Regions from separate parts of the Streptomyces sp. NPDC006551 genome, predicted to be linked through region 3. Evidence: riboswitches for the same ligand, from Rfam matches in the RefSeq annotation. Region 3 holds a riboswitch; each other region holds the start of a gene.

Region 1 (9,374 bases), on a different contig from region 3:
ACGCCCACCCGGGGGCCGCCGCCGTCGTCGGTGGTGAGCGGATCGAGGTGTCCAGCCTCCAGGCGCAGGTGCGGGACGTGCGGACCGCCCAGCAGAGGTCGCCGCATGCGGCGGAGCTGATCAAGGCCACCGGTGACCTCAGCCGCGAGAAGCTCAACGTGATGATCTTCGACCGGGTCGTGGACCGGGTCGCCGCCGATCACGGGATCAGCGTGGGGCGCGGCGAGATCCAGAAGGCCCGGGGCGAGTTCGCCAAGCAGAGCGGCGGCGAGGCACAGCTCGCCGGGATGCTGCTCCAGCAGCAGGGCGTCGCCCCCGACCAGATCGACGCGGTCGTCCGCCGCACCGTCCTGATGAACAAGATCGCCGCCAAGCTCGGCATCTCGAACACCCCCGAGGGCCAGAAGAAGCTCACCGAGGTCTTCACCACCGCCTCCAAGGCGCTCAAGATCGACGTGAACCCGCGCTTCGGAGCCTGGGACAACGACAAGATCCAGCTCGGCACCTACACCGCGCCCTGGCTGCGGCAGATCAGCCAGGACCCCCAGGCCCTGGAGGCGGGGGCGTAAGGCGTACGCGCCCCCGCGTAAGGTCGAAGGGTGAACGCTGAAGCACCCGTCGAGACCGGTCGTGTCGTCCTGCTGACCGCCAGCCACCGCGTGGCCCCCGGACTGCTGTCCTGGCCCGCGTGGCAGACGCTGCACGCCGCCGACCGGGTGGTGTGCGCCGACGAGCACCACCCCCAGCTGCCGTATCTGCGGGAGGCCGGGATCACCGTCGAGCACGCCCGTCCCGACGCGCAGGACCTCGTCGACGCCTGCGCCGGAGGACGGACCGTCGTCGTCCTGCCCTCCGGCGAGGGCGACCAGGCGCTGACGGACGGACTCGCCCGGCTGGCCGGCTCGGGCCGGGTCGCCATGCCCGACCTGGAGCTGCTGCCCGGCTCGTACGACCTGCCCGGCGCCCGCCTCCTCGACCTCGTGCAGGTCATGGACCGCATCCGCCGCGAGTGCCCGTGGTCCTCGCGGCAGACGCACAAGGGGCTCGCGAAGTACGGCATCGAGGAGGCGTACGAACTCGTCGAGGCGATCGAGGACGGCGACCGCGACGAGCTGCGCGAGGAGCTGGGGGATGTGCTGCTCCAGGTCGTCTTCCACGCCCGGATCGCCGAGGAGCACGAGGAGGAGCCCTTCTCGGTCGACGACGTCGCCGGGACGATCGTCGAGAAGCTGATCCACCGTCACCCGCACGTCTTCGGCGACGCGACCGCCGAGACCCCCGAGGACGTCAAGGCGCACTGGCACCGCACCAAGGCGATCGAGAAGCAGCGCGACTCGGTGACGGACGGGGTGCCGCTCGGCCAGCCCGGCCTGGCGCTCGCCGCGAAGCTGGCGGGCCGGGTCCGGACCGCCGGACTGGACGTGAAGCCACCGTCCGGTGAGGGCATCGGCTACGAACTGCTCGCGCTGGCCGCACAGGCGGAGGCGGACGGCGTCGACCCGGAGGCCGCGCTGCGGGCCGCCGCCCGCGCCTACCGCGACACGATCCGCGCGGCGGAGGGCCTGTAGCCGCCACGGGGTGAGAGGGCCCCGGGCCTCCGGGGGTGCCGCCTTCCCGGGACTGCGGCCGTCCGGCCGCTCGGGGCGGGTGCGCGTTCCGGCCCTCCGGGGCGCCGGCCGCTCAGGGCCGGTGTGGGCTCGGCTCCGTCCGGCCGTTCACGTCCGGCGCGGGTGCCCTCCAGGGCGCCGACCGCTCGGGGCGGGTGGGCCTCCCGGCCCCGTCACTCACGTCCGGTGCCGGCCCCGACCGCCGCCGCTCACGCCCCGCGCGGGTCCCGGGCCTCCGGGTCGTGCCAGAAGAGGGCCGGCGGCTCGATGAGCCACTCGGCTCGGCCGGCCGGGCGGGTGTCGAGCCGGCCCGCGGCCGGAAGTCGGTCGTGGAAGATCCGCGCCGGGTCGGTGCCCAGGTCCTCCACGACGGGCGTCACCTCGTGGAGGAAGCCGGGCGGCCCGGCGAGATAGACGTCGTGCCCGGGCCAGTTCCCGAAGGCCGGCAGGGCGTGGATCAGCCGCTCGGTCGCCTGGTCGCGGGGGTGGTGGGGCGCGGAGGTGATGTACGTGACGCGGAGCCCGGGTATCCGTTCCTTCAGGAGCTCTACGTCCTCGCGCCCGTACAGGTACTCCTTCGCCCGCGCGACCACGAAGAGCCGCGCCTCGGTGCCGTCCTCCCGTGACGCCACCTCTTCCAGGAGCGCCTTCACCGGCGCCCAGCCGGTGCCGGCGGCGACATAGGTCCGTGGGGCGCCGGGCTCGGTCCGTGCGGTCAGCGCACCGCCGGGGGCGCTGAGCCGCAGCGTCTCGCCCGCGCGCGTCCCGGTGACGAGCGCCGTGCTCATCAGGCCGCGCGGCACCTGGCTGATGTGCAGGTCCACCGTCCCGTCCGCGCGGGGCGCGTTGGCGAGCGAGTACGTCCGCCACACCCGGGGGACCCGCAGCGAGCTGACGCCGGCGTACTGCCCCGGCCGGTACGGGAACGGCTGCCGCGGCCGTAAGGTCAGCACGGCCAGGTCCACGCCCCGGCGCGCGTGCGCGACGACATCGGCGTCCCACCAGGGCGGCTCGCCCCGCCCCGCCGCCTCCTCGGCCCCGCGCATCATCAGGTCGGCGATCCGCCCGTACGCCTCGGTCCACGCCTTCTCGGCCTCGACGCTCCACGCGGCCCCGGCGGCGTGCGCGAACGCGGCGACCAGGCTGCTCCCGACGGCCGCGTAGAAAACGGGCGCGGCGAGGAACTTGCGGTGATCGCGCCCCAGATGCGTGAGATAACCGTCGAGTCCGGGGTCCTCCAGCCGGTTCACCACATGGGTGAGCGCGGCGAAGAGCCGGTCGCGCTGGGGCCGCAGGTCCTCGGGGAACAGCTCGCGGATGCCGGGGTTGTGCCAGAACAGGTGCGCGTAGAAGAAGGTGACGGCATGCTCCGCGCGTCTCTCGACGACGGCGAACGTGCTTCTGAGCAACTGAGCGTCCACGGGAGCATCTAATCCCGGATCTCCACGCCAGGGACGCGGACGGACACACCCGTGGTCGCCGACCGGGCGGGGAGGGCCGGCGGTTACTGTCGGGGCCATGCACGACCAGCCCTCCGCCCCCGGCTCCTCCGCCGCCCCCGCGCTCTTCACCTGGGAGTTCGCGACCGATCCGTACCCCGCCTACGCCTGGCTGCGCGAGCACGCGCCCGTGCACCGGGCGAAGCTGCCCAGCGGGGTCGAGGCGTGGCTGGTGACGCGGTACGCCGACGCGCGGCAGGCCCTCGCCGACCAGCGGCTGTCGAAGAACCCCGCGCATCACGACGAGCCGGCGCACGCCAAGGGGAAGACGGGGATCCCCGGGGAGCGCAAGGCCGAGCTGATGACGCATCTGCTCAACATCGATCCGCCCGATCACACCCGGCTGCGGCGGCTGGTGTCGAAGGCGTTCACGCCGCGCCGGGTGGCCGAGTTCGCGCCCCGGGTGCAGGAGCTGACCGATCGGCTCATCGACGGGTTCGCGGAGAAGGGGAGTGCCGACCTCATCCACGAGTTCGCCTTCCCGCTGCCCATCTACGCGATCTGCGACCTGCTCGGCGTCCCGCGCGAGGACCAGGACGACTTCCGTGACTGGGCCGGGATGATGATCCGGCACGGCGGAGGGCCGCGCGGCGGGGTCGCGCGGTCGGTCAAGAAGATGCGCGGGTACCTCGCGGAGCTGATCCACCGCAAGCGGCTCGATCCCGGTGACGACCTGATCTCGGGACTCATCAAGGCCTCCGACCACGGGGAGCACCTCACCGAGAACGAGGCCGCGGCGATGGCCTTCATCCTGCTCTTCGCCGGCTTCGAAACCACGGTCAATCTGGTAGGAAACGGTCTTTATGCCCTGCTTCGGAACCCCGATCAGCGGGAGCGGCTCCAGGTGTCGCTCGCGGCGGGGGAGCGGGAACTCCTGGAGACGGGGGTCGAGGAGCTGTTGCGCTACGACGGGCCGGTCGAGCTGGCCACCTGGCGGTACGCCATGGAGCCGCTGACCATCGGCGGGCAGGAGATCCCGGCGGGCGATCCGGTCCTCGTCGTGCTCGCCGCCGCCGACCGCGACCCGGCGCGGTTCGACCGGCCGGACACCCTCGACCTGTCCCGGCGCGACAACCAGCACCTCGGGTACGGGCACGGCATCCATTACTGCATCGGCGCTCCGCTCGCCCGGCTGGAGGGGCAGATCGCCCTCGCCACCCTTCTGACTCGGCTGCCGGACCTGCGACTTGCCGTGGATCCCGCCGATCTGCGGTGGCGAGGAGGGCTCATCATGCGCGGATTGCGCACGCTTCCGGTGGAGTTCGACCCCCTTGTCCGCTGACGCTCCGTCAAGACTGTGACTTTTACGTGATCTCCGCTGCATCGACTTGTGACTGACGTTCGAATGCCGCTACGTTCACCGTCAATCTCAGCCGTCACGCGAAAGGCATTCCGCATGCGCTCCGGGAACGGACGTCACCGCAGACCCCGCCAGGCCCCCGCCATCGTCGTCGCCGCAGGCGTGACCGGATCGGCCCTCGCGCTGCCCCTGCTCGGCGCGGGCTCCGCCTCCGCCGCCGACGCCGCCACCTGGGACCGGGTGGCCGAGTGCGAGTCGGGCGGCCTGTGGAGCGCCAACTTCGGCAACGGGCTCTACGGCGGGCTCCAGTTCACGCAGGAGACCTGGGAGCGGCACGGCGGCCTCGCGTACGCGTCCAGCGCCGACCTGGCCAGCCGTGCGCAGCAGATCGTGGTGGCCGAGAAGGCGCTCGCCGCCGGCGGCACGGAATGGGACACCTGCGCCCCGATCGCCGGCCTGACGAACGACGGCACCGCTCCCGAGGTCGACCCGGGTCCGCCCGTCGTGCCGACGGAGCCCACGGGTCCGGTCGAGGAGTCGAACCGGACCACGGGCCTTCCGATCGCCCCGACGACCCCCGAGGCGACCCCGACGGCCCCCGAGGTCGTTCCCACCACCCCGGCCGCCCCGACCACCCCCGAGACCGTCCCGACCGCGCCCACGACGCCGGACGCGTCGACGGGCACCGGCACGCCTTCCCCCACCGCCCCCGAGGCGTCCCTCTCGCCGTCCGCCCCGGCCGTCCCCGGCACCGGCAAGCACCGTGGCGACGCCGCCCCCGAAGAGGTGGGCAATACGGACAGCACTGGCGAAACCGGTCGGCACGCCTCGCCGTCCGATGGAGCTGACGGGTCGGCAGGCGATGTGACCGCCGGCGCGGGTTCGGAGAATACGGACACTCAGGGCACTGTGGACGAATACACCGTCAAGCCCGGAGACAACCTCACCGAGATTGCTCAGGAGAACGAGCTCCCCGGCGGATGGGCCGCCCTCTATGACGCCAACCGCCAGACGGTGGGCGGCGATCCGGATCTCATCCTCCCTGGTCAGAGCCTCGACCTGACGCCCGAAACCGCGCCCGCGCAGGGGTAGTTCGGGGCTATATGTCCGGTTCTGGGCAAGTGAGATATGGGTCTCTTTGCCGCCGTCGGCGTGTCACGTCCGCAAACTTTGCTCCCGTCACCTCTCACCTGCGCAAACGCTGTTCGGCCGAGGGCAAGTAAGGGCGATTTCTCCCTAATAGACGTCTTTGAACTTCGTGGGGGTCTGTGCCTACGGTCGTGACCGCTCGCCACCGCGGGCCCCGTCGACCGAAACGCCGAATCCTGCCGTCGGTTGATGGGAACAGTCGTCGCGCAAGCGCCGAAGGCAGGAGCGGGGGACCCAAGGTAAGCGCCGGTCCCGGCCGTCGAGACAGACGGACGGAAGGCCGGCTTGGGGTGGAGCCGCGTGCTGAGGCACGCGGCCGGACAACTCACTTGGTCCGAACCCGACAGCTCACCTCGCAGGCGTCGGTGAGGAGAAATCGCATGCTGCTTTCCGGCAAGGGCAAACACCGTCGTGCTTCCAAGGCCACCCGCGCCGTCGCGCTCGTCGGCGTCGCCGGCGTCGCCGTCGCCGCCCCGCTGATGACCGCCGGGTCCGCCTCGGCCGCCACCGCCTCCGAGTGGGACGCCGTCGCCCAGTGCGAGTCCGGCGGCAACTGGTCCATCAACACCGGCAACGGCTACTACGGCGGCCTGCAGTTCTCGGCCTCCACCTGGGCCGCCTACGGCGGTACCGCGTACGCCTCGACCGCCGACCAGGCCTCCAAGTCGCAGCAGATAGCGATCGCCGAGAAGGTCCTGGCCGGCCAGGGCAAGGGTGCCTGGCCGAGCTGCGGCGTGGGCCTCTCCAGCGCCTCGTACGACGGCGGCTCCGCCGAGCAGGCCGCCCCCGCGCAGCAGGAGCGCCAGGCCGAGCAGCCGACGACCCGCAGCGAGCAGCGCACCGCTCCGAAGGCCGCGTCCAAGAAGGCCGAGCCGAAGAAGACCGTCACCACCCCGACCGGCGAGAAGGTCGCGAAGGGTGACGGCGAGTACAAGGTCGTGGCCGGTGACACGCTGAGCAAGATCGCCGCCGCGCACGACGTCAAGGGCGGCTGGGCGAAGCTCTTCGAGCTCAACAAGGACATCGTCGACGACGCCGACCTGATCTACCCGGGCCAGCAGCTTCACCTGAAGTGAGTCCGGCGGCCCGCGTGAGCCCGGCGGCTCACACGGGCCCCTGGGGGCGTCGCGCCCCTACGACCCTCCCGCGGTGACCACCCCGGCCCGGCGCACCCTTCCCCCGTGCGCGCCGGACCGGGGTTCCGCGCGTTTCCGGACCCGAGAACGCCCCACGGGCTGGCCCACGCGCCGTTACCGTCCAGTAGTTCTGAGGTCGTTCGTCCCCAGATGCATGCCCTTGGGTCCTTTTTCGTCCCAGCGGGCGGGCGCCCGGCTGGCCGGAGCCCCGGAGCCGGTTAGGCTCTTGTCGCAAGGCCAAAGAGACCCTGCACCGCATGCGTCACATCTAGCTTCACATCCCAGAAGGAGATGCTCGTGCCGTCCATCGACGTCGTCGTAGCCCGGGAAATCCTGGACTCCCGAGGCAACCCCACGGTCGAGGTCGAGGTCGGCCTCGACGACGGCAGCACCGGCCGTGCTGCTGTTCCGTCCGGTGCGTCCACCGGTGCGTTCGAGGCCCTCGAGCTCCGCGACGGTGACCCGAACCGCTACCAGGGCAAGGGTGTCGAGAAGGCCGTCCTGGCCGTCATCGAGCAGATCGGCCCGGAGCTCGTCGGCTACGACGCCACCGAGCAGCGCCTGATCGACCAGGCGATGTTCGACCTGGACGCCACACCGGACAAGTCCTCGCTCGGCGCCAACGCCATCCTCGGCGTCTCCCTCGCCGTCGCGCACGCCGCCTCCGAGGCGTCCGACCTGCCGCTCTTCCGCTACCTCGGCGGCCCGAACGCGCACCTGCTGCCCGTTCCGATGATGAACATCCTGAACGGCGGCTCGCACGCCGACTCCAACGTGGACATCCAGGAGTTCATGATCGCCCCGATCGGCGCGGAGTCCTTCTCCGAGGCGCTGCGCTGGGGCACCGAGGTCTACCACACCCTCAAGTCCGTCCTGAAGACCAAGGGCCTGTCCACCGGCCTCGGCGACGAGGGCGGCTTCGCCCCGAACCTGGACTCCAACCGCGCCGCGCTCGACCTCATCCTCGAGGCCATCAAGCAGGCCGGCTACGTCCCGGGCAAGGACATCGCGCTGGCGCTCGACGTCGCCGCCTCCGAGTTCTACAAGGACGGCTCGTACGAGTTCGAGGGCAAGTCCCGCTCGGCCGCCGAGATGACCGAGTACTACGAGGAGCTCGTCGCCTCCTACCCGCTGGTCTCCATCGAGGACCCGCTGTTCGAGGACGACTGGGCCGGCTGGAAGGCCATCACCGAGAAGCTGGGCGCCAAGGTGCAGCTCGTCGGTGACGACCTGTTCGTCACCAACCCGGAGCGCCTGGCCCGCGGCATCGAGGAGGGCTCCGCCAACGCCCTGCTGGTCAAGGTCAACCAGATCGGTTCGCTGACCGAGACCCTGGACGCCGTCGAGCTGGCCCAGCGCAACGGCTTCAAGTGCATGATGTCCCACCGCTCCGGCGAGACCGAGGACGTCACCATCGCCGACCTCGCCGTCGCCACCAACTGCGGCCAGATCAAGACCGGCGCCCCGGCCCGCTCCGAGCGCGTCGCCAAGTACAACCAGCTGCTGCGCATCGAGGAGATCCTCGACGACGCGGCCGTGTACGCCGGCCGTAGCGCCTTCCCGCGCTTCAAGGGCTGATCCCGCAGAAAGCCCGGTTACCTACGTCCCCGCACCCGGTCCCGTACCGTGTGCGGGGACGTACGTACGTAAAGGGGAGGCACGCACATGGCCGGGGACCGGTTCTCGACCGCGACCAGGATCAGGCTCCTCGGCGAGCAGACAGCCGCCCGTGTCTACCGCTCCCAGACCCGCCGCCAGGCCCGCCGCTCCCGGCTCACCGGCCGCGCGGCCTTCCTCGCGCTCGTCGTCTGCTCGCTGGTGGTGGCGCTCGCCTACCCCATGCGTCAGTACGTCTCCCAGCAGGGCGAGATCGCCGAACAGGAGCGCCAGGCCGCCGAGGCCGCCGAACGGGTCGAGCAGCTGAGGGACGAGAAGGCCCGGCTCCAGGACCCGGCGTACGTCCGCCGCCTCGCCCGCGAGCATCTGCACTACGTCATGCCCGGCGAGACCGGCTTCACCGTGAACGACCCCGAGGCGGAGCGCGCCCGCCGCGCCGAGCAGTCCGAGGCGGGCACCCCCTGGTACTCCAGTCTCTGGAACGGCGTCGACCGCGCCGACGCGCCCCGCTGACGCGGCGGCGCGAGATGATGGTGTGACGGCACACCGCACGGCCGACCGCGCCGCGCACCGCACCACCCACCGAACCGCCCCTCGACGAGAAGACAGACGCACGCATGGAAACGCCCCCTCCGCAGACCGCCCGCACCGAGCCCACCGAGGCGGACGTCGCCGCCTTCGAGGAGCAGCTCGGCCGCCCGCCCCGGGGTCTGCGTGCCATCGCGCACCGCTGCCCGTGCGGCAACCCGGACGTCGTGGAGACCGCGCCGCGGCTCCCGGACGGCACCCCGTTCCCCACCACGTACTACCTGACCTGCCCGCGCGCCGCCTCCGCCATCGGCACCCTGGAGGCCAACGGCGTGATGAAGGAGATGCAGGCCCGGCTCGCCACCGACCCGGAGCTGGCCGCCGCCTACCGGGCCGCGCACGAGGACTACATCGCCCGCCGCGACGCCATCGAGGTCCTGGAGGGCTTCCCGAGCGCCGGCGGCATGCCGGACCGGGTGAAGTGCCTGCACGTCCTGGTCGGCCACTCGCTGGCCGCCGGTCCCGGGGTCAACCCGCT
Region 2 (9,374 bases), on a different contig from region 3:
CGGCGACATCGACCCGGAGCAGACGCTCGCCTGGATCGAGAAGTACTTCGGCTCCATCCCGTCCCACGACGGCAAGCGGCCCCCGCGCGACGGCACCCTGCCCGACACCATCGGCGAGCAGCTGCGCGAGGTCGTCGAGGAGGAGGTCCCGGCCCGCGCGCTGATGGCCGCCTACCGCCTCCCGCACGACGGCACGCGCGAGTGCGACGCCGCCGACCTGGCCCTGACCGTCCTCGGCGGCGGAGAGTCCTCCCGGCTCCACAACCGTCTGGTCCGCCGTGACCGCACGGCCGTCGCGGCCGGCTTCGGCCTGCTGCGCCTGGCCGGCGCGCCCTCGCTGGGCTGGCTGGACGTGAAGACGTCGGGCGGCGTCGAGGTCCCAGAGATCGAGTCCGCCGTCGACGAGGAGCTGGCCCGCTTCGCCGCCGAGGGTCCGACGCCCGAGGAGATGGAGCGCGCCCAGGCCCAGTTGGAGCGCGAGTGGCTGGACCGGCTCGGCACGGTCGCCGGCCGCGCCGACGAACTGTGCCGGTACGCGGTGCTGTTCGGCGACCCGCAGCTCGCCCTGACGGCCGTTAACCGGGTCCTGGACGTCACCGCCGACGAGGTGCGCGAGGTCGCCGCGGCCAGGCTGCGTCCCGACAACCGCGCGGTGCTCGTCTACGAACCGGTCACCGCCGAGCAGAGCGAGAGCGACGAGGAAGAGGGAGCGGACCAGTGAGCGACGCTGCCGCGTCTTTGACGAGCATGGAGTTCCACCCGCAGCCGAAGCCGGGCACCGCCCGCCCCTGGGCATTCCCGGCCCCCGAGCGCGGCGCGCTGGACAACGGCCTGACGGTGCTGCGCTGTCACCGCCCCGGCCAGCAGGTGGTGGCCGTCGAGATCTTCCTCGACGCGCCCCTGGACGCCGAGCCGGAGGGTCTCGACGGAGTCGCGACGATCATGGCCCGGGCCTTCTCCGAGGGGACGGACAAGCACTCGGCGGAGGAGTTCGCCGCGGAGCTGGAGCGCTGCGGCGCCACGCTCGACGCGCACGCCGACCACCCGGGCGTACGGATCTCCCTGGAGGTTCCGGTCTCCCGGCTGCCCAAGGCGCTCGGTCTGCTCTCCGAGGCCCTGATCGCCCCGGCCTTCGTCGACACCGAGATCGAGCGGCTGGTACGCAACCGGCTCGACGAGATCCCGCACGAGACGGCGAACCCCGCCCGCAGGGCGGCCAAGCAGCTCTCCAAGGAGCTCTTCCCGGCCGGCTCGCGCATGTCCCGGCCGCGCCAGGGCACCGAGGAGACGGTCGCCGCGATCGACGCCGCGGCCGTCCGCGCCTTCTGCGAGGCGCACGTGCGGCCCGCCACGGCCACCGCCGTGGTCGTCGGCGATCTGACCGACGTCGACCTGGACAAGGTCCTCGCCGAGACCCTCGGCGCCTGGACGGGCGACACGACCGAGCCGCGTCGCATGCCGCCGATCACGGCCGACGACACCGGCCGCGTGGTCATCGTGGACCGTCCCGGCGCGGTCCAGACCCAGTTGCTGATCGGCCGCGTCGGCGCCGACCGGCACGACCGGGTCTGGCCGGCCCAGGTCCTCGGCACGTACTGCCTCGGTGGCACCCTCACCTCCCGCCTGGACCGTGTCCTGCGCGAGGAGAAGGGCTACACCTACGGCGTGCGGGCCTTCGGCCAGGTGCTCCGCTCCGACGGCGAGGGCAACGGCGCCGCGATGCTCGCCATCAGCGGTTCCGTCGACACCCCCAACACCGGCCCGGCGCTTGACGACCTGTGGAAGGTGTTGCGCACGCTCGCCGCCGAGGGGCTGACGGACGCGGAGCGCGACGTCGCGGTGCAGAACCTCGTGGGCGTGGCGCCGCTGAAGTACGAGACGGCCGCCTCTGTCGCCGGGACGCTCGCCGACCAGGTCGAGCAGCACCTTCCGGATGATTTCCAGGCGCAGTTGTACGCGCGTCTGGCCGAGACCGGCACGGTGGAGGCGACGGCGGCCGTCGTCAACGCCTTCCCGGTGGACCGTCTGGTCACCGTGCTCGTGGGTGACGCGGCGCAGATCGAGGAGCCCGTGCGCGCGCTCGGCATCGGCGAAGTGACCGTCGTCACCGGCTGATCGAGGAGCTCCAGCGCCACTTCGAGGACCCCGACGTCACCCTACGTCGGGGTCCTCGCCTTTGTTGGGTCTTTGTCCGTATTGCGGGAGAGGGTGCCCGTCTGCCCTGTGGCATGTCTTACAAAAGGACGTGTCTGTTTGCTGATTGAAAGACAGTCCGCTTAGCGTCGGTCCGGCTGTTCGTCAGTTGCACCCGCCGCGACCGCGGCACCGGACAGTCATCGCCGAGTCCCCGTCAGGCGCGAGCCTGGGGAGCCGGGGACCCACACGAAGTCCCTGGGGTGAATCGGACGCCTTCGCCTGAGCGCGGAGGGGCCCGTAGGAGACCTTCCTGCTCCGAACCCGTCAGCTAACCCGGTAGGCGAGAAGGAAGGAAAGGATCAGCCACTTCATGGCGTTCACCCGTGCCACCGGGAAGCATCGTGGTCCGAGCCGTATGGCGCGCCGCAGCGCGGGCATCGCCGGCGTCGCCGCCCTCGCCACCACCGGCGTCATCGGAACCCTCGCCTCCCCGGCGCTCGCCGCCGACACGGACACCCGCTCGCTCGAGGACACCGGCCTGAACCAGGCCGTCGTCTCCGAGTCCCTGGCGGACCAGATCGACGTCCAGGCCGCCGTCCAGGAGCGGGAGGCCGTCGAGGCCCTCGCCAAGGCGAAGGCCGAGGCCCGTGCCAAGGCCGAGGCGAAGCGCAAGGCCGAGGCCCGCGCCAAGGAGATCCGCGAGGCCAAGGAGCGCGCCGCCCGTGAGGCCGAGCGCAAGCGCCTGAACTCCTTCCAGCTCCCCATCGCCGGTTCGTACGTCACCACCGGCTACAAGACCGGCGGCTCCCTCTGGTCCTCCGGCAGCCACTCCGGCGTCGACTTCCACGCCGCCTACGGCAGCAAGGTCGTCTCGGTGGGCTCGGGCACCGTCGTGGAGGCCGGCTGGGGCGGCGCGTACGGCAACAACGTCGTCATCCGGATGAGCGACGGCACGTACACCCAGTACGGGCACCTCTCGGCCATCAGTGTCTCGGTCGGCCAGACCGTCACCCCGGGCGAGCGGATCGGCATCTCCGGTTCGACCGGCAACTCCACCGGCCCGCACCTGCACTTCGAGGCCCGCACCAGCGCCGAGTACGGCTCCGACATCAACCCGGTCGCGTACCTGCGCGCCCGTGGCGTGAACGTCTGACCCGACCGCGCCCCTCCGCGTCAGAAAAGCCCCGGCTCGTACTGAGCCGGGGCTTTTCTCGGCCAAAAGATATCCATGGATTCCCGGTAGCCATCGGAATTGCCGCCCCGCTGCAATAGAGTCACCGGACAGTCGTCCGTCATCGAAGAGTCGGCGAGGAACCGGCGGACGGACGTCAATAGGATGGGTTTCGCGCGGATTGAGGCGGAGGTCGAACATGCGCATCCCCGCGCACTCGGTATGCACGGCGATCCGGGACGACATCGTCTCCGGGGTCTTCGAGCGCGGCAGCCGGCTGACCGAGGAGCAGCTCGCCCGCCGCTATGGAGTCTCCCGCGTCCCGGTCCGCGAGGCGCTGCGAACCCTGGAATCGGAGGGGTTCGTGATCACCCGCCGGCACGCGGGGGCCCATGTCGCCGAGCCCACCGAGCAGGAGGCGGCCGACCTGCTGGACGTGCGGTCGCTGCTGGAGCCGCTGGGTGCCGCCCGCGCCGCCCAGCGCCGCACCGAAGCCCATCTCAAGGTGCTGCGCGGCCTGGTCAGGCTCGGCCAGGAGCGGGCCAGGCGCGGCCAGGGCGACGATCTGCGCTCGCTCGGCGGCTGGTTCCACGAGACTCTGGCGCAGGCGTCCGGCAGCCCGGCGCTCACGGCGCTGCTCACCCAGCTCCGGCACAAGATCGCCTGGATGTACGTGGTCGAGCCGGCCGGCCGGCCCGTGGAGGCATGGGCCGAGCACGGGGCGATCGTCGACGCCGTGGCGCGCGGCGACGCCGAGCGGGCCCGTGCGCTCACCGCCCTGCACGCCGAGCGGTCGCTGGTCCTGCACCGGCTGAAGAGCTCCGGGCGAGGGCGTGTGAGGGCTTCGCAACATGTCGTAAACACCGCGAGCGTCCGGAATTAACGACGGGGCCGTATACAAAGAGATGGAATTCTCCGGCTGTATTCGTGCTGCCCGAAATAAGGCCGACGGGAATGGCGTCGCCCGGAATTGTGCTTCCCTTTATTCCGGTCCGGAGTGACCACACGGAAAACGAAGGAGCCGCGCCCGCCGTGATCGACGGCGGGCGCGGCCCCTTCGTGAAGTGTCGTCAGACGGTCTCGGGAAGCTCCTCGAGGCCCTCGGCAACCAGCTTGGCGAGACGGTCCAGAGCGGCCTCGGCGCCCTCGGCGTCCGAAGCGAGCACGATCTCCTCGCCGCCCTGCGCGCCCAGACCGAGCACCGCGAGCATCGACGCGGCGTTCACCGGGTTGCCGTCGGCCTTGGCGATCGTCACGGGGACGCCGGAGGCCGTGGCGGCACGGACGAAGATGGAGGCGGGGCGGGCGTGCAGGCCCTCGGCCCAGCCGACGTTGACGCGGCGCTCAGCCATGGTGTTGCCCTTCAAGTCTTAGCGGGTTGTCTAGACCAGTCTCTCACACGGGTCGCGACATGCTCGTACCGACCTCCGGCCCGGACACGACGGCCCTTCGGCCTTCCTACCTTGCCCATACCCCGCACGGCACGCATGCCGTGCGCGACCGGTGCCGGTGTCGTACCCCGGCCGTAGGCTTGGCCCATGCAGAGCGCGTCGGAACAGGAACAGCCTGAACACGCATACCCCGACCACTGGGAAGCGGACGTCGTCCTCCGTGACGGCGGGACCGCGCGCATCAGGCCCATCACCGTCGACGACGCCGACCGGCTGGTCAGTTTCTACGAACAGGTCTCGGACGAGTCGAAGTACTACCGCTTCTTCGCGCCGTACCCGCGCCTCTCCGCCAAGGACGTCCACCGCTTCACCCATCACGACTTCGTGGACCGGGTGGGGCTCGCGGCGACCGTCGGCGGGGAGTTCATCGCCACCGTGCGCTACGACCGCATCAACGCCCAGGGGCTCCCCGCGAGCGCCCCGGCCGACGAGGCGGAGGTCGCGTTCCTGGTCCAGGACGCACACCAGGGCAGGGGCGTCGCCTCCGCGCTCCTCGAACACATCGCCGCGGTGGCGAGGGAGCGGGACATCAGGCGCTTCGCGGCGGAGGTGCTGCCCGCGAACACCAAGATGATCAAGGTCTTCACGGACGCCGGGTACACCCAGAAGCGCAGCTTCGAGGACGGTTCGGTACGGCTCCATCTCGACCTCGAGCCCACCGACCGCTCGCTCGCCGTCCAGCGCGCGCGGGAACAGCGCGCCGAAGCCCGCTCCGTGCAGCGCCTGCTCGCCCCCCGCTCGGTCGCCGTCGTCGGAGCCGGGCGCACCCCGGGGGGCGTCGGCCGGACCGTGCTGCGCAACCTCCTGGAGGGGGGGTACACCGGACGTACGTACGCGGTGAACCGGGCCCTCGGCGAGGGGACGGTCTCGCTCGACGGGGTGCCGGCCTTCCGCTCCGTCGCGGACATCGGCGAGCCGGTGGACCTGGCGGTCCTGACCGTCCCCGCCGAGCGGGTGCCGGAGGCGGTCGCCGACTGCGGCGAGCACGGCGTGCGGGGCCTGGTCGTCCTCTCCGCCGGCTACGCCGAGAGCGGGCCGCAGGGACGGGAACGACAGCGCGAACTGGTGCGGCAGGCCCGCTCGTACGGCATGCGGATCATCGGGCCCAACGCGTTCGGGATCATCAACACCTCGGCCGGTGTCCGGCTGAACGCCTCACTCGCCCCGCAGATGCCGACGTCCGGGCGGATCGGGCTGTTCACCCAGTCCGGGGCGATCGGCATCGCGCTCCTCGCCGGACTCCACCGGCGGGGCGCCGGACTCTCCTCCTTCATCTCGGCGGGCAACCGCGCCGACGTCTCCGGCAACGACCTCCTGCAGCACTGGTACGACGACCCCGAGACGGACGTCGTCCTGCTCTACCTGGAGTCGATCGGGAACCCCCGCAAATTCACCCGGCTTGCGCGGCGGACGGCGGCGGTCAAGCCGGTCGTGGTGGTCAAGGGGGCCCGCCACAGCGGGAGCGCGCCCCCCGGACACCGGGTTCCCGTCACCCGTATCCCGCACGCCACGGTCTCCGCGCTGCTCCGGCAGGCCGGAGTCATCCGGGTCGACACGGTCACCGAACTGGTCGACGCGGGCCTGCTCCTCGCCGGCCAGCCGCTGCCGGCCGGGCCGCGGGTGGCGATCCTCGGCAACTCCGAGTCGCTCGGGCTGCTGACCTACGACGCCTGCCTGACGGAAGGGCTGCGTCCGCTGCGTCCGCTCGACCTCACCACGGCGGCGAGCCCGGCGGACTTTCGCGAGGCGCTGGCGGCGGCGCTCGCGGACGAGACCAGTGACGCGGTCGTCGTGACGGCGATCCCCTGGGTCGGCGAGAACGGCGCCGTCGAATCCGGCGACGGCGAGGTCCTCGCTGCCCACCTCCGCGAGGCCGTCGCCTCCGCCCCGGCCCCGGCCAAGCCGGTGGTCGTGGTCCACGTCGAGATGGGCGGCCTGGCGGAAGCCCTCTCGGCGGCGACGAGCACGCGCCCGTCACCGGCACCCTGGACGGCACCCGCCCCGCCGGGCACCTCGGCGCCCTCGACGACGCCCAGCCCCGGCACCCCACCGGGCCCGGCCCACCCGGCGGCGCTCAGCCCCGGCACCCCACCGGCCCCGGCCCACCCGGCGGCGCTCAGCCCCGGCACTCCACCGGCCCCGGCCCACCCGGCGGCGCTCAGCCCCGGCACTCCACCGGCCCCGGCGGCGCCCGCCGCTGCCGGGGACCCCGTCGGCGGAGGCCCGGTCGTCGGCGGTGCCGCAGGTTCCGGATCGGGCGGCGTCAGGCCCGAGGCGCCCGCCACGGGCGGCCAGGTCGGCGGGCCGCCCCAGGCGACGAAGGGCGCCGAGGACGGCCCTCCCGGTGGGGAGGGACCGGACGGGGCCGCGCCCGCGCCCTGCAGTGGCAACATCCCCGCCTATCCCGCCGCCGAGCGGGCCGTGCGGGCGCTGGCGGAGGCCGTGCGGTACGGGCAGTGGCGGCGGCAGGCCGCCGAGCCGGGGCGGGTACCGGAGTACGAGAACATCGACGAAGCGGGGGCCGCCGAACAGATCGAGCGGCTGCTCGGGGAGGAAGCGGACGCCCACGGCGTGACCCTCGACGCCGACGCCGCAGGCGAACTGCTCGCGCGTTACGGGATCACGGTCCTCCCGATCCTGCCCGCGCCCACCCCCGACGCCGCCGTCGCGGCCGCCGCCCGCCTCGGATATCCCGTGGCCCTGAAGACGACCGCGCCCCATCTGCGCCACCGCCCGGACCTCGGCGGCGTACGCCTCGATCTCGCCACCGAGGGACAACTCCGCACCGCGTACGCCGAGTTGACCGAATCTCTCGGCAAGCCCGAGGAGCTCCACCCGGTCGTCCAGGCGATGGTGCCGCGCGGAGTCGACACCGTCGTGCGGTCCGCCATCGATCCGGCTGTCGGCGCCGTCCTCTCCTTCGGGCTCGCCGGAGCCGCCTCCGAGCTGCTCGGCGACATGTCCCACCGGCTGGTCCCGGCCACCGACCGGGACGCCGCCGAGCTCGTACGGTCGATCCGCACCGCCCCCCTCCTCTTCGGCTGGCGCGGCTCCGACCCCGTCGACACCCCGGCCCTCCAGGAGCTGCTGCTGCGCGTCTCCCGGCTCGTCGACGACCACCCCGAGGTCGTCGCGGTCACCCTGGAGCCCGTGGTCGTGGCCTCGCGCGGCCTCTCCGTCCTCGGCGCCATGGTCCGCCTCGCCCCGCCCCCGCTCCGTACCGACCTCGGCCCGCGCAGCCTGCCGAGCTACTGACCGCGCCGCCCGGGCAGCCCCGGAGCGGCCCGGAGCGCCCCTTCCGACGGATTAGGATGGAGTCCATGGCGAAGACCGGTACGACGACCCAGGGGCTGCGCGCGGCGATCGAGCGCAGCGGCTATTACCCGGCCCTCGTGGCCGAGGCGGTGGAGGCCGCCGTCGGTGGCGAGGCGATCGCGTCGTACCTGGTGCACCAGGAGACCACGTTCGACTCCAACGAGGTCCGCCGCCATGTCACCGTCCTCGTCCTGACGGCCAACCGTTTCATCGTCAGCCACACCGACGAGCAGGCCGCCGACACCAGTTCCCCGACGCCGTACGCCACGACGTCCACCGAGTCGGTCAAGCTCGACCGGATCTCCTCGGTCGTCGTCAGCCGGGTCGTCGCCAACCCGGAGTCGTACACCCCCGGCACGCTGCCCCGCGAGGTCGTCCTCACCATCGGCTGGGGCGCCGTCTCGCGGATCGACCTGGAGCCCGCCGCCTGCGGTGACCCCAACTGCGACGCCGACCACGGCTACACCGGCAACGCCACCGCCGACGACCTCAGCCTGCGCGTGAGCGACGCCGGTGACGGGCCGGACACGGTCCGCCAGACCCTCGCCTTCGCGCAGTCGCTCTCCGAAGCCACCGCGGCGACCCGCTGATGGTCCAGCCCACCACGGCCACCTCCGGCTGGCCGGACGAGCCGGTCCCCACCTCCGTGTCCTCGGCCTGGGGATACCCGCACGTAGCCGCGCTCGCACCCGGCTCCGCGCCCGTCCCCGAGTACGGCTCCGGCTCGCTCGCCGACCTTCTCCCGACCCTCGTCGCCGGGCAGGGCGCGCCCGGCTTCGACGCCCGGATCGCCGAACTCACCCCCGCGGACCGGAACTGCGTCTTCCTGATCGACGGCCTCGGCTGGGAGCAGATCAAGGAGCATCCCGACGAGGCGCCGTATCTCACCTCGCTGCTCGCCACCTCGCGCGGCGGCACCGGACGCCCCCTCACCGCCGGGTTCCCCGCCACCACCGCGGCCTCGCTCGCCTCGGTCGGCACCGGACGGTTCCCCGGTGAGCACGGACTGCCCGGCTACACCGTGCGTGACCCCGACACCGGCGAGCTGATGAACCAGCTCCGCTGGAAGCCGTGGACCCCGCCCCACGTCTGGCAGCCGTACCCCACCGTCTTCCAGCTCGCCCACGAAGCCGGGATCCACACCGCCCAGGTCTCCTCCCCGATCTTCCAGGACACGCCGCTCACCAAGATCGCGCTGAGTGGCGGAACGTTTCACGGCCGGCTCTCCGGCGAGGAACGCATGGACTTCTCCGCCGAGCAGCTCGCCGCCGGCGACCGCTCGCTGGTCTACACGTACTACA
Region 3 (9,374 bases):
CGAGGGAGGCGCGCAGCCGCTCAGGGGAGATGTTGGAGGCGGCGACGGCCCGCACCTTGCCGTCCTTCACCAGCTGGTCGAGTGCGGTGACGATCTCCTCGACGGGGACGGACTCGTCGTCGAAGTGGGTGTAGTAGAGGTCGATGTAGTCGGTGCCGAGGCGGCGGAGCGACTCCTCGGCGGCGGCCTTGACGGTGGCGGCGGAGAGGCCCTTGTACCGGGGGTGGGCCCCGACCTTGGTGGCGATCACGACGTCGGCGCGGTTGCCGCGCGCGGCGAGCCACTTGCCGATGATGGTCTCGGACTCGCCCCCCTCGTTGCCTTCGGCCCAGGCCGAGTAGGAGTCGGCGGTGTCGACGAAGTTGCCGCCCGCGGCGGTGTAGGCGTCGAGGACGGCGAAGGACCGCGTCTCGTCGGCGGTCCAGCCGAAGACGTTGCCTCCGAGCGCGAGCGGGAAGACGTGCAGGTCCGAGGAGCCCAGTCGGCGAAGAGAAGTCATAGGCTCCACAACCACCCCCGCCACGCGGGCTATTCCGGCACGCCTCGCCGCTGCGGCCTCCCCTCGGTTCGCGCCGCCCGCTGTTCCCTCGGTTCGCGCCGCCCGTCGTCCCCTCGGTTCGCGCCGCCCGCTCGCGCCCTTTCCGCGATGGGTCAGAGGTTCAGGCCCTTGCCGCGCAGCCAGGCCGACGGGTCCACGCCGGAGCCGCCCGGGGTGTGGACCTCCAGGTGGAGGTGGGGGCCGGTGACGTTGCCGGTCGCGCCCACGCGGCCGATGGTCTCGCCGGTGCCCACGGACTGACCCGCCCCGACCGTCATGGACGACAGGTGGCAGTACCAGACCTCCGTACCGTCCTCCAGCTCCAGGACGATCCGGTAGCCGTACGAGCCCGACCAGCCCGCGGACTTGATGGTGCCGCCGTGGACGGCCTTGACCGGGGTGCCCGTGGGGGCCGCGAGGTCGAGGCCGGTGTGGTAGCCGGAGGACCACATCGAGCCGGACTCACCGAACGTGGAGGTGATGGTGTACGAGGAGGTGGGCAGGGCGTAACTGGCGGCGAGCTTGGCCAGGCGCTCCGCCTCAGCCTTGGCCGCGGCCTCCTCCTCGGCCTTCTTCTTCGCCTCGGCGGCCGCCTTCTCCGCGGCGGTCGCCTTGGCGGCGGCCTCCTCGGCGGCCTTCTCGGCCGCCGCCTTCTCCACCGCGGCCTTCTCGGCGGCGTCGGCGGACGCCTGCTGCTGCTCGGCCTGCTGGAGGATGCGGGCGCGCAGCGCCTCGCCGGCGTCGGCGGTGGTCGCGGTGGCCGATCCGGCCGAGGCGTCCGTGTCGCCGGTGCCCTCGGCCTCCAGGGTGAGGGAGGCGGTGAGCGGCAGGGGGTTGTTCGTACCGGAGCCCGAGCCGTCCCCGCCACCGTTCCCGTCGGTCCCGCCGTTCCCGTCGGAGATCAGTTCGCCGACGCCGGGCAGCTCCGAGGCGTCCGGGAGGCCGAGGTCGGGAAGCGATATCGAGACGGCCGGCTTCTCCTGCGCGGTGGCCAGGCCGCCCGCGCCGACGGCGGCGATGACACCGACGCCCAGGACGGTGGAGGAGCGGGCGAAGTTGGAGCGCTGCTTGACGACGCGATGACGGCCGCCGGCGCCGGAGCGCGCCTGCTGGCGAAGGGAGTCCTCGGTGGGATTCCACTCCTCCCACGCGCCTGTGCCGGGGTCCGCCCCGGGGGCACCCGAGGCACCGAACGCGTCGAAGGGAGCTTCGGGGGCAGGGGTGTTGGACGCCACGGAGGCGTGCTCCTTTCCTTCCTTCTCGCCTACCGGGTTAGCTGACGGGTTCGGAGCAGGAAGGTCTCCTACGGGCGTTGTCGCACGAGTGCGAAGGTGCCCGATTCACCCCAATTGGTGGTTCCCCGGTTCCTTTTCAGGATTCGGCGCGTGCGCACGGTGCCGTCTCTTGCGACGGCTGGGACGACCGCGCTGCGTTATCGAACGTTAATAGACACGGGGTCCCGTTTCCAAGCCGTTCCGGTTGATCATTCGCGAGATTGCGGCAGAATGGCCCGACTTGACCCCCCTTCAGCAAACACCCGGCGAACAACGTGATTCTGACGGTGTGTCAATTGTTATCGGAGTGGTACCCGTCGACTACGGATGGTCACGGCACCACGGGCATCGTCCGCCGCCGCTCCGGCTGCCCCTGCGTCGGGCGGCTCACCGCCAGCAGCGCCATGTCGTCCGTCGTCCCGCCCCCGGTGTACCGGCGCACATCGTCGACGAGCGCGTCCAGGAGCGCCTCCGGCCCCGGGAAGATCCGCCCGGCGAGCCGCTCGGCGGGATCGTAGAAGGCTCCCGCGGCGTCGCGCGCCTCGGAGAGACCGTCCGTGTAGAGGAGCAGCGTGGCGCCCGGCGGGTACGGCGCCTCGTCGGCCCGGTCCGGCCACGCGGCCAGCTCGCCCAGACCGAGCGGCAGCGCCGGCTCGCTCGGCGCCAGCAGGGACAGCTCCCCGTCCGCGTACAGCAGCAGCGGCTCCGGGTGCCCGCGGTTCACCACCCGTACGAGACCGCTGCCGCGCGGGATCTCGGCCAGTACGGCGGTGGTGAACCCCTCGGCGGCGTCCAGACCGGTCTTTCGGGTGCCCTCACGGGCCAGCGCCCGCTCCAGACGCTGCGCCACGCCCTCCAGCGTCGACTCCTGCTCGGCCGCCTCGCGAAAGGCGCCGATGACGACGGCGACGGCCTCGACCGCGTCGAGCCCCTTGCCCCGTACGTCGCCGACCACGAGCCGTACCCCGTAGGGCGTGTCCTGGACCGCGAACAGATCGCCGCCGATGAACGCGTCCGCCTGCGCGGCCTCGTAACGGGCGGCGATCTGCAGCCCGCCGATCCGCTCGGCGGGCGTCGGCAACACCGCCTTCTGCGCCGTCTCCGCGATCACCCGGGCCGACGCCAGCCGCTCGCCGCTGCGCCGCACGACCCGGTTGATCAGCAGGGCGAGGGCGGAGACCGTGATGACGGTGAGGGTCTCGGTGAGTGCCGGGACGTCGGTGAGGGTGTCGTTGTAGATGTGCAGTCCGACGCTGGCGACGACGGCGGCGATCCCGGTGAGCAGGGTCGTCAGCATCGAGAAGAACGGGGCCGCGATGAGCGGTGCGGCCGAGAACATCGGGGCGGCGGTGTAGGCGGGCGGGGTGGACAGGTCGAAGACGACCCCTCCGGCGATGATCAGCGGGGGCAGGGCGCGGATGAACCGCCGCGCACGCTCACCGCGCGGGCGCGGCCCGGGGGAGGACCCGTTCCCCGCCGCTTGCTGCCCCACCTGTGCTCTCCTGCCCGGTCCGTACACGGCGACGGACGGTACCGCGCCCTTCCCAGCGTGGCGGTAGCCGCGCCGCGCGGCGACCCCCGCTCCGCCGACCGGGGTACCGGCACGGACACAGGGGCACGGGCCGCGCCCGAGACCCGGGACACGCGCCACGGAGGCACACGGGACCCAAGACACGTGGCCCCGAGGCCCGGGCACGCGCCCCCGGGGGCGCGGGTGGACCGGAGGTCAGAGCGTCCCCGCGAGCCGCCCGCCCCGGGCCAGCACCCCCACCGCCGCCGCGCAGACGAGACCCACCCCGCAGAGGACCAGCCACGGCGTGACCGACCGGCCCGTCAGGTCGAGCAGCGCGCCGGTCCCCAGGTTTCCGAGGGTGATGCCGACCCCGCAGACGGTGTTGTAGAGGCCGTAGTGCGTCGCCACCCACCGCCCGCCCGAAAGGGCGACGACCGTGTCCATCTCGTACGGGTAGAGGACCGCGTTCGCGAGCGCCAGGACCGCCGCGCACAGCAGCAGGCCCGCCACCCCGCGTGCCGCCACCGGCAGCAGGAAGGCCGCGCCCATCAGCCCCAGACCGAGGATGAGGCACCGCTCGCGCGTCAGCCGGCGCTTGCACCAGGCCGTGATCCGCAGCTGGCCCGCCAGGGCGACGAGCGCCGAGACGACGAACAGCGCGGTGGTCACCACCGTGCTGTCCGCGGCCAGCGGCAGCGCGAGGTAGACCTGGAAGGACAGGACGTACGAGCCGGTCATCGCGAGCGAGAAGAGCCAGAAGGTCCGGTTCGCGAGCACCGTACGGAACTGGCCGCCCTCCCCGGCCGGTTCGGCCGCCTCCTCCCGTACGCGTACCGGCAGATGGCGCAGCTGGACCACCGTCAGCGCGGCGAACAGCACCGCCGCCACCACGCACGTCAGCCGGAAGGAGACGCCCGTCAGCGCCACCCCCACCAGCGGCCCGAGCAGGATCCCCGCCTGGTAGTACGTGTTGAACAGGGCGAACGCCTCGACGCGCCGCTCCCCCGCCTCCGCCGCCAGATACGCCCGTACGGCCGGGTTGAACAACGCTCCCGCCAGGCCCGTCGCCACGGAGGCGGCGATCAGCACGGGCAGCGACTGGGCGAAGGCGAGCGCCCCGAAGCCGGCCGTCCGCAGCGCGCAGCCCGCGACGATCAGCGGCTTGAAACCCAACCGGTCGGCGAGAGCGCCGCCGATCAGGAACATGCCCTGCTGGGAGAGGTTGCGGACGCCGAGGACGAGACCGACCGACCAGGCCGCCATGCCGAGCCCGTCCGCGAGATGCGCGGCGAGGTACGGCATCAGCATGTAGAAGCCGAGGTTGATGGTGAGCTGGTTGAGGAAGAGCAGCCGCACGGCGGGCTCGAAGGTGCGGCTCTGCTTCCAGATCCCGCCCTTGGCGGCGGCGGTGGCCGTGGTGGGTGTCGTACTCATCGGACCCGCCCCGAGTGCGTCGGCCGCTCCAGCACCCGGCGGGTCCAGCCGGTGACGGGCGCGTCGCTCTCGTACGGCGCCGGCTCCTCCCGTACCGGGGCGTCGAGCAGTCCGTGGGCGGCGCAGAACTCGTCGCTGAACACCGAGTCGAAGTACCGCTGCGGCCCGTCCGGGAAGACGGCCGCGATCCGGGTGCCGCGCGGCCGCGTCCGGGCCAGCCACCCCGCCACGAGCGCCACGGCGCCCACGCTCCAGCCACCCGTGGCGAACTGACGGGCCGCGAGCCGGCGGGCCGCCCGGACCGCGTCCGCGGGGCCCACCCAGTGGACCTCGTCGAAGGCTTCGTGGTCGACGTTGCCCGGGTGGATGGAGGACCCGAGCCCACGCATCAGCCGCTCGCCCGCCGGAAGGCCGAAGACGGTGGAGTGGACGGAGTCCACGCCGACCAGTTCGAGGGCGGGGCTGCTGGTGGCGCGCAGCGCGCGGGAGATGCCGGCCGAGTGCCCGCCCGTACCCACCGCGCAGACGAGGACGTCGATCCGGTCGAGCTGCTGGGAGAGCTCGGCGGCGAGCCCGGCGTACGCCTCCGGGTTGTCGGGATTGCCGTACTGGTCGGGCCACCAGGCTCCGTCGAGAGTGGTCAGGAGCTCGGCGACGCGGTCCATCCGGGCCTGCTGCCAGCCGCCGTGCGCACTCGGCTCGGAGACGACATGGACTTGGGCGCCGTGCGCGACGAGCATCCGCTCGACGATCGGTTCGAGGCCGGGGTCGGTGACGACATGGACCGGGTGGCCGTGCAGCACGCCCGCGAGGGCGAGGCCGAGACCGAGGGTGCCGGAGGTGGACTCGACGATCGGCGCGCCGGGCCGCAACTCGCCCCGGCGGCGGGCCTGCTCGACCATGTGGAGGGCGGCGCGGTCCTTGATGCCGCCGAAGTTGAAGCCTTCGAGCTTGGCCCAGTAGCCGTCGTCCATCCACAGCACGGGGGTGTTGCCGACGGTCTGATCGGCGACGGACGGTGCGACGCCGGACATCGTCCTGCCGGACAGGGCGGTGCGAGAAGGGGCGTTGTCGGACAGGGCCGTGCCGGAAGGGGCGGTGCGGGAAGGGGCGGTGCGGGACAGGGAGGCGCCGGGCAGGCCGTCGCCGGGCAGCAGTTTGCTCATGATGGGGTACGTCCTTGACGTGGTACGCGGAGGAAACCTGGTCACGCGAGGGCGAGACCCGGCTCAGTTCCGGTCCACTCCGAGGGCGAGCAGCAGCCTTCCCGGCTCGGGGCCGGGCCCCGCCCTGCCCCGGACACAGCGCGCGTGCGGATCGGCGGGGAAGACCTCGTCGTACGAGAGGCGTACGGCTCCTCCGGCGTCCGGCGCCGCGAGCTGCGAGGCGGCGGTCTGCGCCGGCAGATGGACGTCGAAGGACCACGCCTCACCGTTCCCCTCGCAGCCGTGCGGCAGGGCGGGGGCGGGGGCGGAGACGACGGTGCCGGTCCGGTCGGCGAGGGGCAGCATGTGCCCGTGCGTCCCATGACAGACGCCGGCGATCAGTGCGACGAGGGCGAGCAGCAGCAGGACGGCGGGCGCCCGCCGTCCTGCTGCTGCTCGTACATCCGTCGCATCTCGATCACACATGGTGCGCGCGACACTACGGCGCGTGCTTGCGCCTGGGCAAAAGGACGGGCGCGGTTTTGGCCACCGTTTACTCCAGGAGCTTCCGTTACAGGTTGCGCTCGGCGTAGACCTTCATCGCGTCCCGGACGAGGATCGCCGTGCCCTCGCCGTGCTTGTCGTAATTGGCGGTGAAGCGCGGGTCGTCGACGTAGAGCCGGCCGAGGCCGATCACATACTCCTTCGACGGTGTCGTGGTGGTCGACAGCCACTCGACGTGGCGCCGCGTGATCGCCTGGACCTCGTCGCTGTCGGCGGCCAGACCGTCCCGCGCCGCCTGCCCGAAATCACGGGCGATGCCGGCCTGGCGGTCCATGAACGCCCGCTTCTCCTCGGCGCCGAGCGAGCGCCACCAGCGGTCGCCCTTCTCGTACGCCTCCCGGCCCCAGCGCTCGGTGACCTCCGCCTCGTACCGCGTGTGGTCGAACCCGTCGAACACTTCCTCAGCCATGAGCTCTTCTCCCTTCTCGGTCTTGTGGAGAGTGGTCCGTACCGACTCGATCTGCCGGCCGATGCGCTCCCGCTCCTGCTCCAGCAGGGCGAGATGTGTCCGCAGGGCGGCGGACGTGTCCCGCTGACCTTCGAGGACCTCGGCGATGGCGGACAGCGAGAGCCCCAGCTCGCGCAGCAGCAGGATGCGCTGCAGCCGCACGAGTGCCGCCTGGTCGTAGTACCGGTAACCGTTGGCGCCGATCCGGCTGGGCTCCAGCAGTCCGCGCTCGCCGTAGTGCCTGAGCGTGCGGCTGGTGGTGCCGGCCTTCCTGGCGATCTCTTGGATCGACCACTCCATGCCGAGAACGCTAAATCTTGACGTCGCGTCAAGGTCAAGCGGCGGAAAAGGCCGCGCCGGAACGCGACGGAAACGCGCCGGGACACGACGAAGGCCCGGATCCAGTGAATGGATCCGGGCCTTCGTTGCTACTGAGTAGCGGGGACAGGATTTGAACCTGCGACCTCTGGGTTATGAGCCCAGCGAGCTACCGAGCTGCTCCACCCCGCGTCGGTGAATATGACCTTACGGCATGGGCGGCCGATTCGGAAATCCGTTTCCTCAGCAGCCGCAGTCCTCCGCGTCGACGGGGGCCGTCAACGGGTCAGCGTCCTTCTTCCCGGCGCCCTCCCACGTCTCGTACGCGAAGCCCTCACGCACCCAGTACTCGAAGCCGCCGAGCATCTCCTTGACCTGGAAGCCGAGCTGCGCGAGGGCGAGCGCGGCGCGCGCGGCACCGTTGCAGCCGGGGCCCCAGCAGTACGTGACCACCGGCACGGACTTGTCGAGCAGCTGCTCGGCCTGCTCGGGGATGAGGGCGGTCGGCAGGTGGATGGCGCCGGGGATGTGGCCCTGGTCCCAGGAGGCGGTGGAGCGCGAGTCGAGGACCACGAAACCGGGGTCCCCGCCGGCCACGAGGGCGGCGGCGACGTCGGAGACGTCGGCGTGGAAGGCGAGCCCGGCGGCGAAATACGCGGCCGCGGCGGCGGGCGTGGCCGGCGGGGTGCGGAGTACCGAATTGACCTGCGTCGTTGTCGTCATGCGTGAAAATCTACGGTCGAAGATCGACTCGCTGAAGGGGAAATTCCCGGTACCGAAGCGGATCGGCGGGGGAAAACGGGGCGTTCGCCGGGGCGCGGCGGGGATCTTTCAGATCGGGCGACTCAGCGCACCGGGCGCGTCCGGCACGTCACTTTTCCGGGGGCGTCTTCCGTCCGGCAGGTGACGGAAGATGCATGACGACGAGGGAGAGGGACCGATGGGCGAGAAGGACCTCCTGGCCGAGCGTTTCGAGGCCGACCGGGCGCACCTGCGGGCGGTCGCGTACCGGATGCTGGGGTCGCTGAGCGAGGCCGAGGACGCCGTCCAGGAGACGTGGTTCAAGCTCTGCCGCTCCGACGTGTCGGGGGTGGAGAACCTCAGCGGATGGCTGACCACGGTCGTCGGCCGCGTCTGCCTCGACATGCTGCGTTCGCGCGCCGCGCGCCGCGAGGACCCGCTGGAGTACTACGTACCCGACCCGGTGGTGAGCGCGGCCGGGGAGAACGCCGGACCCGAACAGGAGGCGCTGCGCGCCGACTCGGTGGGGCTGGCCCTTCTGGTGGTCCTGGAGACGCTGGCACCGGCCGAGCGGCTGGCGTTCGTCCTGCACGACATGTTCGCGGTGTCCTTCGACGAGATCGCCCCGGTCGTGGGCCGTACCCCGGCCGCCGCCCGGCAGCTCGCCAGCCGGGCCCGCCGCCGCGTGCGAGGGGCGGGCCCGGCGCCGGAACCGGACGTGACGCGCCAGCGCAAGGCCGTCGACGCGTTCCTCGCGGCCTCCCGGGGCGGCGACTTCGAGGGCCTGCTCGCGGTCCTCGACCCGGACGTGGTCCTGCGCGCCGACGGCGGCACCCTGCGCGCGGCGGCCTCGAAATTCGTACGGGGCGCCGAGGCGGTCATCGGCCAGGCCCTCACCTTCGCCCGCTTCCGCCACACCGCACGGCCGGTCCTGGTCAATGGCGCGGCCGGCGTCGTCTCGATCGCGGAGGGTCACGCGATGGCGCTCATGGCCTTCACGATCGTCGACGACCGGATCGTCGAGATCGACATCCTGGCGGACCCAGAGCGGCTGGAACGGCTCGGCATCGGGCAGTGAGTCACCCGGACTTCTCCAGGAAGGCGAGCACCCGCTCGAGGAGCAGCCCGGCCGCCCTCTCGTCGTACGAGGGCAGGCTGCTGTCGGCGAACAGATGCCGTTCTCCCGGGTAGAGGAACAGCTCCGCGCCCTCGGTACCCGCCACGAGGGCGCGGGCGGCGTCGAGGTCTCCCTCGCCGGCGAAGAACCCGTCCGCGTCCATCCCATGGACCTGTACGGGAACATCGCCCGGCCAGGCCGTACCGAACTCCCCTGCGGGCACGCACGCGCTGAACAACAGGGCTCCGGCCGCACCGGGCCGCGTCTGCGCGAGCTTCTGGG

Evidence for each region. A riboswitch is a leader RNA that binds a small molecule or an ion and turns the genes downstream of it on or off. The one in region 3 is predicted to bind cyclic di-AMP.
Region 1: linked by a shared signal. The riboswitch ahead of ABZY12_RS11800 (transglycosylase family protein) and the one ahead of ABZY12_RS06190 (M23 family metallopeptidase) in region 3 are both predicted to bind cyclic di-AMP.
Region 2: linked by a shared signal. The riboswitch ahead of ABZY12_RS21895 (M23 family metallopeptidase) and the one ahead of ABZY12_RS06190 (M23 family metallopeptidase) in region 3 are both predicted to bind cyclic di-AMP.

What each region holds. Positions count from the first base shown of each region.
Region 1 is NZ_JBEXOT010000008.1:157,230-166,603, forward strand. Features, by position in the region: gene ABZY12_RS11775 (SurA N-terminal domain-containing protein) at 1-569, shown strand, start outside; gene ABZY12_RS11780 (nucleoside triphosphate pyrophosphohydrolase) at 600-1,568, shown strand; gene ABZY12_RS11785 (globin domain-containing protein) at 1,817-3,028, opposite strand; gene ABZY12_RS11790 (cytochrome P450) at 3,126-4,388, shown strand; gene ABZY12_RS11795 (transglycosylase family protein) at 4,503-5,498, shown strand; cyclic di-AMP (ydaO/yuaA leader) riboswitch at 5,757-5,932, shown strand; gene ABZY12_RS11800 (transglycosylase family protein) at 5,936-6,631, shown strand; gene eno (phosphopyruvate hydratase) at 6,983-8,269, shown strand; gene ABZY12_RS11810 (septum formation initiator family protein) at 8,357-8,821, shown strand; gene ABZY12_RS11815 (DUF501 domain-containing protein) at 8,926-9,374, shown strand, end outside.
Region 2 is NZ_JBEXOT010000025.1:68,268-77,641, forward strand. Features, by position in the region: gene ABZY12_RS21885 (pitrilysin family protein) at 1-721, shown strand, start outside; gene ABZY12_RS21890 (pitrilysin family protein) at 718-2,115, shown strand; cyclic di-AMP (ydaO/yuaA leader) riboswitch at 2,328-2,494, shown strand; gene ABZY12_RS21895 (M23 family metallopeptidase) at 2,507-3,289, shown strand; gene ABZY12_RS21900 (GntR family transcriptional regulator) at 3,507-4,190, shown strand; gene ABZY12_RS21905 (HPr family phosphocarrier protein) at 4,378-4,659, opposite strand; gene ABZY12_RS21910 (GNAT family N-acetyltransferase) at 4,846-8,013, shown strand; gene ABZY12_RS21915 (DUF5998 family protein) at 8,079-8,663, shown strand; gene ABZY12_RS21920 (nucleotide pyrophosphatase/phosphodiesterase family protein) at 8,663-9,374, shown strand, end outside.
Region 3 is NZ_JBEXOT010000003.1:364,309-373,682, reverse strand. Features, by position in the region: gene ABZY12_RS06195 (aldo/keto reductase) at 1-499, opposite strand, end outside; gene ABZY12_RS06190 (M23 family metallopeptidase) at 652-1,773, opposite strand; cyclic di-AMP (ydaO/yuaA leader) riboswitch at 1,785-1,932, opposite strand; gene ABZY12_RS06185 (PP2C family protein-serine/threonine phosphatase) at 2,144-3,232, opposite strand; gene ABZY12_RS06180 (MFS transporter) at 3,539-4,759, opposite strand; gene ABZY12_RS06175 (PLP-dependent cysteine synthase family protein) at 4,756-5,793, opposite strand; gene ABZY12_RS06170 (hypothetical protein) at 5,989-6,390, opposite strand; gene ABZY12_RS06165 (MerR family transcriptional regulator) at 6,476-7,216, opposite strand; tRNA gene ABZY12_RS06160 (tRNA-Met) at 7,353-7,426, opposite strand; gene ABZY12_RS06155 (rhodanese-like domain-containing protein) at 7,478-7,957, opposite strand; gene sigJ (RNA polymerase sigma factor SigJ) at 8,175-9,053, shown strand; gene ABZY12_RS06145 (dienelactone hydrolase family protein) at 9,055-9,374, opposite strand, start outside.